DNA from 2 places in the Streptomyces sp. NPDC002181 genome. Region 1 is predicted to be linked to the other one. Evidence: predicted binding sites of a transcription regulator. Region 1 holds the regulator's gene; the other holds the start of a gene.

Region 1 (5,282 bases):
GCCGCCGGCCCCGCGTGGCGTCCCGCAGATCGAGGTCTCCTTCGACATCGACGCGAACGGCATCATGCACGTCACGGCCAAGGACCTTGGCACGGGCAAGGAGCAGAAGATGACCGTCACCGGCGGCTCCTCGCTCGGCAAGGACGAGGTCGACCGCATGCGCCAGGAGGCGGAGCAGTACGCGGACGAGGACCTGCGCCGCAAGGAGGCGGCCGAGTCCCGCAACCAGGGCGAGCAGCTCGTCTACCAGACGGAGAAGTTCGTCAAGGACAACGAGGACAAGGTCCCGGCCGAGGTCAAGACCGAGGTCGAGGCCGCCGTCGCCGAGCTGAAGGAAAAGCTCAAGGGCGAGGACACCGCCGAGATCCGCACCGCGACCGAGAAGCTCGCCGCGGTCAGCCAGAAGCTGGGCCAGGCCATCTACGCCGACGCACAGGCCGCCGGTGCAGCCACCGGTGACGCGGGCCAGGCCGGAGCCGCGGACGCCGCCGACGACGTCGTCGACGCCGAGATCGTGGACGAGGACAAGCCGAAGGGCGGCGCTGCCTGATGTCGGAGGAGACCCCGGGTTTCGAGGAGAAGCCCGAAGTCCCCACCGGCGCCACGGCTGACGACGCCGCCGAGCCGAAGGCCGCAGCTTCCTCCGAGGAGGAGGCCGCGGCCCCGGCCGGGGACTCCGGAGCAAAGTCCGCTCAGGACACGGCTCTCCTGGCGCAGCTGGACCAGGCCCGTACCGCGCTCGGCGAGCGCACCGCGGACCTCCAGCGGCTCCAGGCGGAGTACCAGAACTACCGCCGCCGGGTCGAGCGGGACCGCATCGCCGTCAAGGAGATCGCGGTCGCGTCCCTCCTGACGGAGCTGCTCCCGACCCTGGACGACATCGGCCGGGCGCGGGACCATGGCGAGCTGGTCGGCGGCTTCAAGTCGGTGGCCGAATCGCTGGAGACCGCCGCGGCCAAGATGGGGCTGCAGCAGTTCGGCAAGGAGGGCGAGCCCTTCGACCCGACGATCCACGAGGCCCTGATGCACTCGTACGCGCCGGACGTCACCGAGGACACCTGCGTGGCGATCCTGCAGCCGGGGTACCGGATCGGCGAGCGTACGATCCGCCCCGCGCGGGTCGCGGTGGCCGAGCCCCAGCCGGGCGCGGCCACCAAGTCCGAGTCGGCCGAGGCCGACGCGCCTTCGGACGAGGACACGGATGCCCCCGACAAGGGCTGATGTTGCACCAGTAGCGGTACGAGAGGAGGGACACCGGGGATGAGCACGAAGGACTTCGTCGAGAAGGACTACTACAAGGTCCTCGGTGTCCCGAAGGACGCCACCGAGGCCGAGATCAAGAAGGCGTACCGGAAGCTCGCGCGCGAGTTCCACCCGGACGCCAACAAGGGCGACGCCTCGGCCGAGGAGCGCTTCAAGGAGATCTCCGAGGCGAACGACATCCTCGGTGACGCCAAGAAGCGCAAGGAGTACGACGAGGCCCGCGCCCTGTTCGGGAACGGCGGCTTCCGCCCCGGTCCCGGCGGGGGCGGCGGCTCGTTCAACTTCGACCTGGGCGACCTGTTCGGCGGCAACCAGCAGGGTGGCGGCGCGGGCGCCGGCGGCTTCGGCGGCGGCGGCCTGGGCGATGTGTTCGGCGGACTGTTCAACCGCGGCGGCGCCGGCCCCGGCACGCGCGTCCAACCGCGCCGCGGCCAGGACATCGAATCGGAGGTCACCCTCTCCTTCACGGAGGCGGTGGACGGGGCCACGGTCCCGCTCCGGATGTCCTCCCAGGCGCCCTGCAAGGCCTGTTCGGGCACCGGCGACAAGAACGGCACGCCGCGCGTGTGCCCGACCTGCGTCGGCACCGGCCAGGTCTCCCGGGGCAGCGGCGGCGGCTTCTCGCTGACCGACCCCTGCGCCGACTGCAAGGGCCGCGGCCTGATCGCGGAGACCCCCTGTGACGTCTGCAAGGGCAGCGGGCGGGCCAAGTCCTCCCGCACCATGCAGGTCCGCATCCCGCCGGGCGTCTCCGACAGCCAGCGGATCCGGCTGCGCGGCAAGGGCGCTCCGGGCGAGCGCGGCGGCCCCGCCGGCGACCTGTACGTGGTCGTCCACGTCGGCACCCACCCGGTGTTCGGCCGCAAGGACGACAACCTGACGGTCACCGTCCCGGTGACGATCGCCGAGGCCGCCCTGGGCGCCGACATCAAGGTCCCGACCCTGAACGGCCCCTCGGTGACGCTGAAGCTGCCGCCGGGCACCCCCAGCGGCCGCACGATGCGGGCCCGCGGCAAGGGAGCGGTCCGCAAGGACGGCACCCGCGGGGACCTGCTGGTGACGGTCGAGGTCGCGGTGCCGGCCGAGCTGTCGGACAAGGCCCGCGAGGCGCTGGAGATGTACCGCGACGCGACGGAGTCGGAGGACCCGCGCGCCGTGCTGTTCGAGTCCGCGAAGGGAGCATGATCATGGACGGCCGCCGCAGGAGCCACTACCAGCTCAACGACGACACTCCTGTCTACGTCATCTCGGTGGCCGCCCAGCTCTCGGGCCTGCATCCGCAGACCCTGCGCCAGTACGACCGGCTCGGCCTGGTCTCCCCGGACCGGACGGCCGGCCGCGGCCGTCGCTACTCGGCCCGCGACATCGAACTGCTCCGCACGGTGCAGGCGCTGTCCCAGGACGAGGGCATCAACCTGGCCGGGATCAAGCGGATCATCGAGCTGGAGAACCAGGTCGCGGCGCTCCAGCAGCGCGTGGCCGAGCTCTCGGCGGCGGTGGACGGCGCTGCGGCCGTGCTCCAGCAGCGCGAGGCCCAGGTGCACGCCTCGTACCGGCGGGATCTGGTCAAGTACCAGCCGCCGGTGCCGGGCAACGCACTGGTCGTCTGGCGCCCCGCGCCGAAGCGCCAGGGCGACTGACGCCGCCCTCGCCCGCGTGCACAGGCCCCGTCCGGGATTCCGGGCGGGGCCCGCTCGTTCCAGGGGTGTCGTCGAAGTCCCTTCTGGTCGAAGCCGCTTTGACGACACCCCCTAGTCGCCCTCGTCCTCCAGGATCCCCGAGCGGGCGATGAGGAAGCCCAGCTGGGCCCTGCTGCCGCTGCCGAGGGTGCTGGCCAGCTTCGCGATGTGCGCGCGGCAGGTCCGTACGTTCATGCCCAGACGGCGGGCGATGGCCTCGTCCACGTGCCCCTCGATGAGGAGCTGCGCGATGGTGCGCTGCACGCCCGAGATCCCGCCGCGGGTGTGCTGGTAGGTCACTTCCTCCTGGAGCGGCACGGCGCGGTGCCAGAGCTGCTCGAACACCTTGATGAGGTAGTCCACCAGTCCGGGGTGGCGCAGCTCCAGGGCGACTTGGCGGTCGTCGCTGGCCGGGATGAACGCGACGGTCCGGTCGAAGATGATGAGGCGCTCGAAGAGCTCCTCCAGCGTGCGCACCTCCACCTTGCCGGCCTTGAGGAGGTCGACGTACGCGAGCGTGCCGCGGCTGTGCCGGACGGTGTGTTGGTAGAGGGTCCGGATCCGGACACCGCGGTCGGTCAGCGGCTGGTCGCGCTCCAGGGCCTCGGTCAGCTCCAGGCTGGGGCGGGCGCCGCCGGGCTGGATGGTGAGCATCTCGGTGTGGCACTCGGCCGTGGCGAGGTTGAGGGCGGCGTTGATGGGGTCGAAGCCTTCGAGGACCGTGATGGCGTGGGTGCTCGCCGGATTCTGCGCGCTGATGGCCAGAAATGGTTCGAACGCTTCGGACAGTTCGAGCGAATCGCGCCGTCTGTCGCGGATCTCGCGTTCGATCGGATGCAGCCGCTGTGCGAGTGCCACCGCCGGTGGAACCGGACGGAGGGAATTTGCGTCATCAGGATCTGGCTGCAACAACGCCAGATCGAGCAGGCAAGGCGCCGTTTTGACGTCCCCACGTGCGATACGTCCCGTGCGCAGTGCGCTCGTGTAGAGCCGTGCCCCCTCGCCGCACAGCTCGGTGACCGAGTGGGGATGTGTCGCTTTTGTGCTGTTTGTGGTCAAATCTCCACCCCCCAGGGTCCTGAACATGCAAGAACATGATGCATCGTCCCTGTGGCAGCGACGTGCCTGAATGAGCCATCGTCTGACAGGCGGGGGAGAGGATTTCATCAAGTGAGGACGAAGCCGACCATGAACAAGAGAATGCTTCGCTCGGCGCTTGCCACCGTCATCTTCTCGGCTGTGGCCGGTCTGGGACTTGCCGGGGTCACCCTGGGGGGCGCTGAAGGGGGTGCCGCAGGCCTCCAGGCGGCGCCGCTGGAGGACAGCGGATGGCGCGCGGCACCGTTGGACAGCGGATGGCGCTCGGCCCCCGCGGACGCCGATGCCGGCGCCCTTGGCGTGGAGAGCGCGGCATGACCCCCGACGACCGCGGTTTCCGTCGCGAAATGGCCTCTGCCTACCGCTCCGGCTGGCAGTTCATCGACCTCGCCACCGCCATCCCCCACATAGGCGATTCGCTGATGGTCACCCTGTTCGGACAGCCCATTGTCATCACGCGCGAGGAGGACGAGGACGTCCGGGCGTACCGGTGCCTGCGCCGCCCCCGCGGCGCGCCGCAGCCCGTCCGCTGCGAGGTGCGCTACGGAATGGTCTTCGTCAACCTTGATCAGCGCGACCACCAGCTCTTCGAACCCGACATCACCACCGCCACCCCCCGCAGTGCCTGAAGCGATTCCCCCGTCGTTGCAGATCGCTCCAGGTGCTTCCCCCACACAACGGCGCCATCGTGGACCTGACCACGATGGCGCCGTTGTGATGTCCGCGTCCAGTGCTTGAACCGGACAAAGGTGAAAGCTGAACCGTTCCGCCGGTTCGATCCCGGGGCCGCCGGTTCGGGCACGGTCCCGCGGGTTCGGGCACGGTCCCGCCGGTTCAGGCCCGGCCCATCGCCCGGTCCAGGGTGATCTCCAGGACGACCCGGTCCGGATTGGGCGAGGGCGTCCGCCCGTACCGCTCCGCGTAGCGCGCCACCGCCTCGGCGACCGAGGCCTCGTCCGTGCGGATCACCGCGTGCCCCTCCAGGGTGGCCCAGCGGCGCCCCGCCATCTGGCAGACCGCGACCCGGGCCGGCCCCGCCTGCGTCCCCTGCGCCGCCAGCACGTTGCGGATCTTCTTGCTGTTCTTGCTGCTGATCACCCGGGCCAGGCCGGCCTCCGGGTCGTACGTGACGCCCACCGGCACCACGTGCGGGGTCCCGTCGGGGCGCGGGGTGGTCAGGGTGCAGACGTGCCGCTCCCGCCAGAAGGCGAGGTACTCGGGCGTCGGGTTGAGTACGTCAAG
Region 2 (5,282 bases), on a different contig from region 1:
GTAGGCGACGTCGAGCACGAACTCGTAGGCGACGGCCGCCGGACCCGTCGCGGTGCCCGCCTCGACGGCGACGTCGAAGTAGGCCGGATCCCCCTGGGCCGCCACCTGGACCTTGGAGCTCGGATACTGCGCCTGCGGCTGCCCTTCGGCACCCTGCTCCATGGCGGGCTGCCGGGGGCGGGACAGATCGAGGGTCACCCGGCTGACTTCACCGACTCCCTGGGGCCCGCCGCAGCGGTAGAGCGGGCCGGCGGGCACGGGGTGCGTGCGTTCGATGCGGGCCCGGACGGAGGTGATGGTGGCGGGCGTGCGGGTGAGGTTCGTGAGGATCAGCCGGATCCTCATCATGCCCGCGTCGACCCCGCCCTCGGCGACGATCTGCGCCAGGGAGTCCTGGGCATCGCCCATGAGGAGCGGTTCCTTCTCGTACGTGGAGCCCGGCGCGGCCCGTACGAGGTGGTGGTCGTTGAGCAGGTCCCACCAGACCTCGGATGCGGCCGTGATCCGCGGGGCACCGGGCGGTGGCTCGCTCGCGGACCAGATGTCGAGGTACGCCGAGACGACCGCGGCGACGACCGCGCTGAGCGCCACTCCGGCGGCGGCGAGCGCGAAGGTCCGCAGCTGTCCGCGCACCCGGGTGCCGAGTCGGCGGCCTTCGGAGTCCGGCTCCGGCTCCGGCTCCTGATCCGGCTCTTCGGGCGGGGTGGCGGGCGCGGCTTCGGGCTGGTCGTCGGCTTCCGCGTCCGGTTCGGCCTCCGCGTCGCTTTCGGGTTCGGCATCGGGTTCGGCTTCGGCGTCGGGTTCGGCGTCGGGTTCGGCTTCCGCGTCGGATTCCGATCCGGCCTGTTCCGTCCGCTCGTGCGGCTCCACCGGTCCGCCGTCGGATGCCGCCCCGACGGGGCGCGCGGACCCGGCCGCCGGTTCGTGCTGCTCGCTGGTCGTCTCCGTCACGGCTCCCCCAAGCCTTGGCCCCGGCTCCCCGGGGACCGCCATGGTGCGGTACCCGGGGCCCGGAGCAGAGACGAAATACGGCCAACTACCTCATGGGCAAGGTGCCTTGCCGGAGCGCCGCGACTTCGTAGGAGGATGTGCGTGACGGGCCGCCACGTCTTCGGCCCGCCGACCGTCCGGAGGTGCCGCATGACCACGATCCGCCCGCCCGCAGAGGCCCCCGCCCGGCCCGGGCCGCCGCCCGGCCCGCTGGTCGGCGTGGACTGGCTGGCCGGCCGGCTCGGCGAGCCGGGGCTCGTCGTGTTCGACGCCTCCGTGGGCGCCCACCGCGGCGCCGGCCGGCGGATCCCGGGGGCGCGCCCCTTCGACCTCGACGGCGACCTGTCCGACCACGGCGCCCCCGCCCCGCACACCATGCCCGCGGCCGCCGCGTTCGAGGAGGCGCTGCGCGCGCTCGGTGTCGACGACACGAGCACGGTCGTCGTCTACGACGGCGCCGGCCTCTACTCCAGCGCACGGGCCTGGTGGATGCTGCGCGCCATGGGCTTCGACCGGGCGGCCGTCCTGGACGGCGGGCTGCCCGCCTGGACCGCCGCCGGACTGCCCGTCGCGGAGGGCGGACCCGCGTACGAGGGCCCGCCCGGCTCCTTCACGGCCCGGCCGCGGCCGGGGCTGCTGGTGGACTTCGCCGCCGTCGGGGCGGCCCTCGCCGATCCGGGGGCGCTCGTACTGGACGCCCGTACGCGCGAACGCTTCACCGGCACGGCCCCCGAGCCGCGGCCGGGGCTGCGCGGGGGCCACATGCCCGGCGCGGTGAACCTGCCGTTCGGGGACCTCCAGCGCGGCGGCCTGATGCGGCCGGCCGGGGAACTCCGCGAGGTGTTCGCGGCGTTGACCGGTGACCGGGAACGGCTCTACTTCAGCTGCGGCTCGGGCGTGACGGCCTGCGTCCTCGCTCTGGGCGCCACCCTCGCGGGCCGCTCCTCCCTGGCGGTCTACGACGGCTCCTGGACGGACTGGGCCGGCCGCCCCGAACTCCCGGCCGCCACGGGCTGACGGCTCGGACCGGGGGCTGGCCCCACCCCGGGCAGGGGTACGACCCCCATCGAAAGAGGGCGGCCCGGACACCACACTCGAACGCATGCCTTCCCACATCACGTCATTGCGCTTCAGCCGGACGGTGGTCGTCCTCATGACCGCCGGACTGCTGCTCTACGGCTGCTCCTTCGAGGACACCGGGCAGCGGACGGCCACGGCCGACGAGACGGTGGCCGAGGCCGTCAGCGCGGTCGAGGTGAAGGAGGCCCGGAGCGGCTCCGTCGAGGTGACCCCCGGCACGGGCCCGGGGGTCACGGTCCGGCGGACCGTCCACTACCGCGGCGGCGCCGAGCCGAAGCCGGGCCGGCGGATGTCGCAAGGCGTCCTCACCCTCACGGACGGGTGCACGGACTCCTGCCGCGTCGACTACCGCCTGGAGGTCCCGGCCTCGGCCACGGTGACGCTGGCGAGCGGCAGCGGCCGCATTTCGGTGAGGGGGGTGGCGGGGGCGGACCTCTCGTCCTCCTCCGGCGACGTCAGCGCCGACCGCATCGCCGGCCCCCTGAAGGTCCGTACCTCGTCGGGGTCGGTCACCGCCACCGCCCTGACCGCCCCGGAGGCGGACCTCCGCACCTCCTCGGGCGACGCCCGCGTGGCGTTCACGAGCCCGCCGGCCAGGGTGACGGCGCAATCCCGCTCGGGCGACATCACCCTGAGCGTCCCCCGGGCCCCGTACGACATCACCGCGGCCACCACCTCGGGCACCCGCGACACCCTCCCCACCACTTCCGGTGCCCCGTCCCGCCTCTCGGTCCGCACCTCCTCGGGCGACATCCGCATCCGGCCGGCGGGCTGACCCCGCGCCGCCCGCCGCCGGCCGCCCGCCGCCCGCCGCCCGCCGCCGGCGCCGTCGGCGTCGTGCGAGGTCGGCGCCGGGTTCCGGGTGGAGAGGCCGGGCGCGCACCGGGTGTGGCGACGGGGGTGCTCCGGGTGTTCGCCGGGGGCGAACGGTGGTTGGGGAACATTGGGGGGCGCACATGCATTGAGTCGGCATAGCTCAACTTCACTGCCGGAGGGAAGATCATGGCTTCGACGTCCGTAACGCTCACTCTGCCCGTGCTGCCGCTCGACGACGAGGTCGTGCTGCCTGGGATGGTCGTTCCGCTGGACCTGTCCGACGCCGAGGTGCGGGGGGCCGTCGAGGCCGCCCAGGCGGCGGTCCGCAGCGGGAAGCCCCGGGTGCTGCTCGTGCCGCGGGTCGACGGGAAGTACGCCGGCACCGGTGTGCTCGGGACCGTCGAGCAGGTGGGGCGGCTCTCCGACGGGGACCCCGGCGCGCTCATCCGCGGTGTCGGCCGCGTCAGGATCGGAGCCGGCACCACCGGGCCCGGGGCCGCGCTCTGGGTCGAGGGCGAGAGCGTCGACGAGCGGCTGCCCGACCCGCTGCCCGGGTCCGTCACCGAGCTCGTCAAGGAGTACAAGGCACTCGCCACCAGCTGGCTCAAGAAGCGCGGAGCCTGGCAGGTCGTGGACCGGGTCCAGCAGATCGAAGGGGTGTCCGCGCTCGCCGACAACTCCGGGTACTCGCCGTTCCTGACGGTCGCCCAGAAGGTCGAGCTGCTGGAGACCGCCGACCCCGTCGCCCGCCTCAAGCTGGCCATCAGCTGGCTGCGCGACCACCTCGCCGAGCAGGACGTCGCCGAGTCCATCGCCAAGGACGTCCAGGACGGCGTCGAGAAGCAGCAGCGCGAGTTCCTGCTGCGCCGTCAGCTGGAGGCCGTCCGCAAGGAACTGCGCGAGCTGAACGGCGAGAAGGACGGCGAGGAGTCCGACGACTACCGGGCCCGGGTCGAGGGCGCCGACCTGCCCGAGAACGTACGGGAGGCCGCGCTCAAGGAGGTCGACAAGCTGGAGCGCTCCAGTGACCAGTCACCCGAGGGCTCCTGGATCCGCACCTGGCTCGACACCGTCCTCGAACTGCCCTGGAACGAGCGGACCGAGGACGAGTACGACATCCGCGGCGCCCGCGCCGTCCTCGACGCCGAGCACGCCGGGCTGAGCGACGTCAAGGACCGCATCACCGAGTACCTCGCCGTGCGCAAGCGGCGCAGCGAGCGCGGCATGGGCGTCATCGGAGGCCGCCGCGGCGGCGCCGTCCTGGCCCTCGTCGGGCCGCCCGGCGTCGGCAAGACCTCCCTCGGGGAGTCCGTCGCGCACGCCATGGGCCGCAAGTTCGTCCGCGTCGCCCTCGGCGGCGTCCGCGACGAGGCCGAGATCCGCGGCCACCGCCGCACGTACGTCGGCGCCCTGCCCGGCCGGATCGTACGGGCCATCAAGGAAGCCGGGTCCATGAACCCGGTCGTCCTGCTCGACGAGATCGACAAGGTCGGGTCGGACTTCCGCGGGGACCCGGCGGCCGCGCTGCTGGAGGTCCTGGACCCCGCCCAGAACCACACCTTCCGGGACCACTACCTGGAAGTGGAGCTGGACCTCAGCGACGTGGTGTTCCTGGCCACCGCCAACGTCCTGGAAGCCATCCCCGAGGCGCTCGCCGACCGCATGGAGCTCGTGCGCCTCGACGGATACACCGAGGACGAGAAGGTCGTCATCGCCCGGGACCACCTGCTGCCCCGCCAGCTGGAGCGCGCCGGCCTCGGCGCCGAAGAGGTGGTGCTGGAGGAGGACGCCCTGCGCAGGCTGGCAGGGGAGTACACCCGCGAGGCGGGCGTGCGCACCCTGGAGCGGTCCATCGCGCGACTGCTGCGCAAGGTGGCCTCCCAGCACGAGCTGGGGGAGCGGGAGCTGCCGCTGCGCATCGGCGCCGACGACCTGCGCGGGCTCATCGGACGCCCGCACCACGTCCCGGAGTCCGCGCAGGACCCCGCCGAGCGGCGCACCGCCGTGCCCGGGGTGGCCACCGGACTCGCCGTCACCGGCGCGGGCGGCGACGTCCTGTTCGTCGAGGCCTCGCTGGCCGACCCCGAGACCGGGGCCGCCGGACTCACCCTCACCGGCCAGCTCGGCGACGTGATGAAGGAGTCGGCGCAGATCGCGCTCAGCTTCCTGCGCTCGCACGGCGCGGAGCTGGAGCTACCGGTCGCCGACCTGAAGGACCGGGGCGTGCACATCCACTTCCCGGCGGGCGCGGTGCCGAAGGACGGCCCGAGCGCGGGCATCACGATGACCACGGCCCTCGCCTCGCTGCTCTCCGGGCGGCAGGTGCGCACGGACGTGGCCATGACCGGCGAGGTCTCCCTCACCGGGCGCGTCCTGCCCATCGGCGGGGTCAAGCA

What was found. Region 1 encodes HspR, which represses chaperone genes until heat shock. Its sites were predicted from a motif close to TTGAGNNNNNNNNNCTCAA; they were not measured.
Region 2: a site for HspR is predicted at 3,032-3,050, ahead of lon (endopeptidase La). Genes of this name have one in related genera too.

What each region holds. Positions count from the first base shown of each region.
Region 1 is NZ_JBIASC010000005.1:385,859-391,140, forward strand. Features, by position in the region: gene dnaK (molecular chaperone DnaK) at 1-550, shown strand, start outside; gene grpE (nucleotide exchange factor GrpE) at 550-1,221, shown strand; gene dnaJ (molecular chaperone DnaJ) at 1,261-2,448, shown strand; gene ACFYXV_RS16810 (heat shock protein transcriptional repressor HspR) at 2,451-2,903, shown strand; gene ACFYXV_RS16815 (helix-turn-helix transcriptional regulator) at 3,015-4,028, opposite strand; gene ACFYXV_RS16820 ((2Fe-2S)-binding protein) at 4,355-4,669, shown strand; gene ACFYXV_RS16825 (pyridoxamine 5'-phosphate oxidase family protein) at 4,875-5,282, opposite strand, start outside.
Region 2 is NZ_JBIASC010000001.1:485,090-490,371, reverse strand. Features, by position in the region: gene ACFYXV_RS02220 (hypothetical protein) at 1-951, opposite strand, end outside; gene ACFYXV_RS02215 (sulfurtransferase) at 1,141-2,007, shown strand; gene ACFYXV_RS02210 (DUF4097 domain-containing protein) at 2,093-2,845, shown strand; gene lon (endopeptidase La) at 3,073-5,282, shown strand, end outside.